Regions from separate parts of the Microbacterium sp. GXF0217 genome, predicted to be linked through region 1. Evidence: predicted binding sites of a transcription regulator. Region 1 holds the regulator's gene; the other holds the start of a gene.
The links. Region 1 encodes LexA, which represses DNA repair genes until DNA is damaged. Its sites were predicted from a motif close to TCGAACANNTGTTCGA; they were not measured.

Region 1 (3,241 bases):
ACCCGCGAGGCCGAGCGCGCGATGCGCCTGCGCAACCGCGTCGGCGAGTAGCGACTACCGGACGGGCCGGAAGTCGAACACCCGGCCGAGGAAGTCCAGTTCGCGCTCGAGCGCGTCGACGATCGTCTCCGCGCTGCGGAACCCGTGGCTCTCGCCGGGATAGACCACGTACTCGTGGTCTATCCCGCGCGCGGCCAGGGCCTCGCGGATCGCCTCGGACTGCGATGGCGGTACGACCGGGTCATCCGCGCCCTGCAGCAGCAGGACGGGGACATCGATCCGCGCGGCGTTGGTCAGCGGCGAGCGCTCGACGTACAGGGCTTCCGCTTCGGGCAGCGGTCCGACGAGCCCGTTCAGGTACTCCTTCTCGAAGTCATGCGTGTCTGCGGCCAGGGCGCGCAGGTCGGTGACGCCGTACCGGCTGATTCCGGCGCCGAAGACGCCGCCCCGGACCAGCGCGGCGAGGGCTGTCCATCCGCCGGCCGAACCGCCGCGTATCGCGATGCGTGCAGGGTCGGCGAGTCCCGCGTCCGCGAGTCCGCGCGCCGCTGCGAGGACATCGTCCACGTCGATGACGCCCCAGCTGTGGTCCAGACGCTCCCGATAGGCGCGTCCGTATCCGGTCGAACCTCCGTAATTGACATCCAGGACGCCGATGCCGCGGCTCGTGTAGAACGCGATCCCGGCGGACGCGGCGCCGGTGACATGGGCGGTCGGACCGCCGTGCACGAACACGATGTACGGCGGCAGCTCGTCATGCGCTGCGGCGCACTCCGGGTTCGCCGGCGCGTAAGCGAACGCGTGCACGGGGCCGTGGGCGCCGTCCACGACGATCGGCCGCGCTGGCGGCATCCAGGCCGGATCGACGGGTCGGCCACCGGCGATCGCGACGACGGCGCCGGAGTCGACGTCGACGGACCACAGCCCAGGGGAGACGGTCGAGCCCGTCCCGGTCACGAGCACCTGCGTCCCGTCGGCGTCGTCGATGCTCACGTGACCGTCGCAGGGGACCGCGAGTGCGCGGACGCCGCCGTCCGGTGCGATCACGACGACCTCATCGCGACCGTTGGTGCGCACGACGACGATGCGCCCATCGTCCAGCGGGCGATACCAGCGGTTGCCCAGCACCCACAGCCCGTAGCCGGTGTCGGCATCGGCCGGGGCGACTGCCGCGGCGGTGGACGGCGTCGCACCGTCCACGCGGACGCGATGCAGTGTCCATCGGTCGTCGGGGATGTCCGAGTAGATCAGCGTCGCATCGTCGGCCCACTCCGGCTGCAGCGCCGCGCGGGTCGGCAGAACGGCAGCTGCGTCGTCGCCGATGCGCGCGATGTGCACCTGAGCGCTCTCCCACGGCATCCGATCGCCCTGCCACTGCACCCACGCGATCCGTGCGCCGTCGGGGGAGAGCGCCGGGTGTGCGAAGAATCCAGGACCTTGAGCGTGCACGATCACCGCTGATGCGTCTGCCGCGGCCGAGCCGTCGGTGGGGATCTCGACGATCGCGCGCTGGTGCGGGTCGGACGTGAGGTCCTCGCGCACGGCGAGCAGCCTGCCGTGCTGGAGCCGCAGACCGCCGTGCGCCGGTCCGGGCGCGGTCAGGGGCTGCGGCGTGCCGCCCGGTTCCAATCGGTGCACCTGCTGCCCTCGGGCTTCGACGAAGTACAGGATGCCGTCGGCATCCGCCGTCCAGGACCCGCCGCCGTATTCGTGCACGCGGGAACGAGCGCTCCAGGGTGACGGGAGCACCTCGGTCCCGGTGGAGCTGCGCACGGTCACCCGGCCGCCCTGTGCCGGTACGGACTCGCCCCACCAGATCTCGTCTCCCGCGAAGCAGGCGCCGTCGATACGGGGAGCGGATGCCGCGATATCGGCGGCGTGGAACGGGGAGGGCCAGGATCCGAACGGCTGGGGCATGCTCCGAGCCTACGAGACGCGCGTGACGCGACACAGGGTGTCACGCAACCGCCCCGTTCACCCTGGAGCGTGCAGCGACAGCCGATCCCGGCATCCGCCCGCGAAGCGCAGGTTCTTCGCGGCCCGCGTCCGCATTGTCAGCAGGTGGATACGACGAGACCACCGAGTCGCTGCTCAGACGGCGCGAAGTACCGCGACGACCTTGCCGAGCACGGTCGCATCGTCGCCGAGGATGGGCTCGAACGCGGAGTTGCGGGGGAGCAGCCAGGTGTGGCCGTCGCGGCGGCGGAAAGTTTTGACCGTGGCCTCGTCGTCGAGCATGGCGGCGACGATCTCGCCGTTCTCCGCCGTGTTCTGCGTGCGCACCACGACCCAGTCGCCGTCGCAGATCGCGGCATCGATCATCGACTCGCCGTTGACCTTGAGCATGAACAGATCGCCCTTGCCGACGAGCTGACGCGGCAAGGGGAAGATCTCTTCGACCTGCTGCTCGGCCGTGATCGGCACGCCGGCCGCGATCTGCCCGACGAGTGGCACGAGCGCCGCATCACCGACCGGAGGTGCCGTGTCGGCGGGGTTCTCGGTGCCGCTGCCAGGCAGATCGATCAGCACCTCCATGGCGCGCGTCTTGCCCGGGTCCCGACGAAGGTAGCCGCTGAGCTCGAGCTGGCCGAGCTGATGCGTGACACTCGAGAGCGACTTCAGCCCGACTGCGTCGCCGATCTCGCGCATGCTCGGCGGATAGCCGTGCCGCGCGATCGAGGTCTGAATAACCTCGAGGATCGCCATCTGCTTGGCGCTCAGGCTCTTGCGTCGACGAGTGCGCGGTGCCTCAGTGCCGGGGGCTGATGCGTCGCTCATGGCTGCTCCTTCGTTGACCTATCGGGTGCCCGGCATCGATGTCGGAGGCCCGTGGTGAGGTGTCGTTAGCGAAACCGTATCCGAGGTTCCCCTGTTCGGGGAAGATCTGTTCGAGCGTGTCGGTGGATTCGAAGATCCGGTTTCGAATAATGCTTGACAAAGATTCGAATTCGAAGATACATTCGGTACGTAGCTTCGCATCCCCCACTCCCGGCCGAGTGGGGAATGCGAACGCTACGCCAACATCTCCCGATCGGGAGAGGAAGCACGAGGAGCAGCGATCATGAGCAGCATCAGCGTCACCGCACCGTCCATCCGTCCGTCCGCGGCAGTCACCCGACTGCGTCTGACGGCACGGGGTCGCCGTGTTCTGCTCGCTCTCGCGGCGCTACCTCTGGCGGTCGGTCTCGCGTTCGCAGTGCTGAGCGGAGGATCCGCGTATGCCGGCGGTGAAGAGGTGACC
Region 2 (3,241 bases), on a different contig from region 1:
ATGTCGGCATCGCGACGACGGGCATCGCTGGTCCGGCGTCACCCGACGGACAGCCCGTCGGCACGGTGCACGTCGGCGTGGCGACGCCGGATGGTGTGCGGAGCGTCTCGTTCCGGTTCGGCGGCGATCGCGAAGAGATCCGTCGGCAGTCGGTGGATGCCGCGATCTCTGCAGCGCTTCGGATGCTGCAGGAATAGTGCACGCCGCGGCGCGGTTGTCCTTGATGTGCTGAATGCTCAGGATGTCGTGCTCACAACCGAACCACAGATTGAAACGCTAGATTTTTCTACAGCCGGTCGGGTTAGACTGGCGATCCGCTCGACGTCGAATTCGACGACGGGGAACGAGAGGAGGTTCCGATGATTCTTGTACGCCAGGAGATCGGCGATGTGCTGAGGGACTTCCGCCTTCAGAAGGGGCGCACGCTCCGTCAGGTGGCCAGCAAGGCCTCGGTCGCCCTCGGCTACCTCAGCGAGGTGGAGCGCGGTCAGAAGGAGGCCTCGAGCGAGATCCTCGCCTCGGTGGCAGAAGCGCTCGACGTCCCCATCTCCACGATCATGCGCGAGGTCGGCGACCGCATCTCGGTCCTCGAGGGTCTGCAGGTGTTCCCGGATGTCGTTCCGGACGACCTCGTCGCCTCGGTGGAGTCCGAGCTCTCGCTGCACTGAGCCGGCGCGACTGCGTTCTCGATGCGACGAAGTGAGTTCCTCCGCGCCGTAGAGGTGGAGTTCGGCGCACGTTCCGCTTCGCTGATGAACGACCTGGTGCTCGGGTCGATCGGTGCGCGGACGGCATCCGAAGCTCTTGCCGACGGTGTGCCGCCGCGCGACATCTGGCTCGCTCTGTGTACTGAGATGGATGTGCCGATCGAACGCCGCCACGGTGCAGGCCGACTCGAGCCGCGCAGCCGCTGACGACACGGATCGGTTGCGCCTGACGTATCGATCTTCGACTCCAGAATCGGCGTGTCGTCGAAGATGTGTTCGATATGCGCGTATCGTTCTGCACAAGTGGTGATCGACCCCGTCTTCTCCACAGTCTGCGGAACCCTGCGACGCGATGTCGGAGGCCCCGCATACCGTGAGGACATGGCGAAAGCCATACGCCTTGTCGGAGAGTCGACCCAGCCAGGGGAGGCCGCGACAGCCTACAGGCGGCAACAGCGCGAGCAGAAGGAGCACACCATGCCATCACCCGCAGACCGCGAGAAGGCCCTCGAATCGGCCCTCGCCCAGATCGACCGTCAGTTCGGGAAGGGCTCGGTCATGCGACTGGGCAGCGACGAGCGAGCTCCGGTCGAAGTCATCCCCACCGGATCCATCGCCCTGGATGTCGCACTCGGCGTCGGTGGGCTGCCGCGCGGCCGCATCATCGAGATCTACGGCCCCGAGTCTTCGGGTAAGACGACACTGACGCTGCACGCGATCGCGAACGTCCAGCGCGCGGGCGGCATCGCCGCGTTCGTCGATGCCGAGCACGCGCTCGACCCCGACTACGCCAAGAAGCTCGGCGTCGACATCGACGCGCTGCTGGTGTCCCAGCCGGACACGGGTGAGCAGGCGCTCGAGATCGCAGACATGCTCGTCCGCTCCGGCGCGATCGACCTCGTCGTGATCGACTCGGTCGCAGCCCTCGTACCGCGTGCCGAGATCGAGGGCGAGATGGGCGACTCGCACGTCGGACTGCAGGCGCGTCTGATGTCGCAGGCGCTCCGCAAGCTCACGGGTGGTCTCAACCAGACCAACACGACGATGATCTTCATCAACCAGCTGCGCGAGAAGATCGGCGTCTTCTTCGGCTCACCCGAGACGACCGCTGGCGGCAAGGCACTGAAATTCTACGCATCGGTGCGACTGGACATTCGTCGCATCGAGACGCTGAAGGACGGCACCGAGGCAGTGGGAAACCGCACGCGCGTCAAGGTCGTCAAGAACAAGATGGCTCCGCCGTTCAAGCAGGCGGAGTTCGACATCCTGTACGGCATCGGCATCTCGCGCGAGGGCAGCCTGATCGACTTCGGTGTGGAGCACTCCATCGTGAAGAAGTCGGGCTCCTGGTACACCTACGACGGCGATCAGCTTGGCCAGGGCAAGGAGAACGCACGTACGTTCCTCATTAACAACCCCGATATCGCGCGCACGATCGAGACGCAGATCAAGCAGAAGCTGGGCATCGGCGGTGCCGCGGCCGCTCCTGAGGCAGCGGACGAGCTCGCGCAGCGTCGCCCGGCCTGATGACCGGTGAGAACGGGGGCGAGGAGAGCCTCGCCCCCGTGATCCCGCTCTTCGGTCGGCACTCGACGGCAGATGGCGGGGCGTCGACCGAACGCCCTGAGAGTGCGGCTGGGGCTGGGACTGACGCGCCATCCGGCAACATCGCTGCGGTCGGCGACCGCGACGCCGATGCCGGCGTCTGGCACACGACCTGGGGCTCCCGAGACAACGCGGATGCCGGCACACCGAGTGCGCGTCATCCCGCGCACGGCTCGGCTGCTCGTACGCCGCCGAAGCTCCGCGCTCTGCGCCCGCACGAGATGGCTGAGCCCGAGGGTGAAGCGCCGGATGCCGACGCCATCCGCGAGAAGGCGGAGGAAGTGCTGGTGCGCAAGCTCCGCGCGCGCTCGCTCTCGATCTCCGAGGCGCGTGCGGTGCTGAAGGGCTACGAGCTGCAGGGGCAGCACGTGACGGCAGCGCACATCGACGATGTGATCGACGAGTTCTGCCGACTCGGCTACCTCGACGACGCGATCCTGGCTGGTCATCTCGTGACCTCCGGCGTGGAGCGGAAAGGCCAGGGGCGCGTCGCACTCGGCCGCGCTCTCGCTCAGCGCGGGCTTCCGCGCGACGTCATCGATCGAGCACTCGAGGAGCTGCCGGACGACGACGCCGACCGCGCTCTCGAGTTCGCGCGGACCAAGGCCAGGTCTCTCGCGCGACTCGATCCCGACACTGCCCTTCGACGACTGGTCGGCCAGTTGGCGCGGCGAGGATACAACGGCGCCGTCGCGATGACCGCCGCCAAGACGGCGTTGGCGGAGGCGAGCTTCGGCGGATCGACGTCCGGCGTGCGATTCGTCGATTCGGACTGAGCGCAGGGGCCGGTGCGGCGAATCCGCCGGCCGACCCCTGCATCGGACATCTCAGCTTCCCGGAGGGGCAGGCGCGCCACCGCCGCCGGTGACGTTGCTGCGTGAGGGGAACTCCGATGTCGACCCGCCGAGGCCGGTGAGTCCCGTCGACGC

Region 2: a site for LexA is predicted at 972-987, ahead of recA (recombinase RecA). Genes of this name have one in related genera too.

What each region holds. Positions count from the first base shown of each region.
Region 1 is NZ_JBSJZG010000003.1:579,561-582,801, forward strand. Features, by position in the region: gene smpB (SsrA-binding protein SmpB) at 1-51, shown strand, start outside; gene ACWAT3_RS08890 (S9 family peptidase) at 55-1,917, opposite strand; gene lexA (transcriptional repressor LexA) at 2,092-2,778, opposite strand; gene ACWAT3_RS08900 (LysM peptidoglycan-binding domain-containing protein) at 3,062-3,241, shown strand, end outside.
Region 2 is NZ_JBSJZG010000007.1:12,466-15,706, reverse strand. Features, by position in the region: gene ACWAT3_RS14140 (CinA family protein) at 1-197, shown strand, start outside; gene ACWAT3_RS14135 (helix-turn-helix domain-containing protein) at 360-668, shown strand; gene ACWAT3_RS14130 (DUF3046 domain-containing protein) at 690-914, shown strand; gene recA (recombinase RecA) at 1,185-2,234, shown strand; gene ACWAT3_RS14120 (regulatory protein RecX) at 2,234-3,088, shown strand; gene ACWAT3_RS14115 (hypothetical protein) at 3,140-3,241, opposite strand, start outside.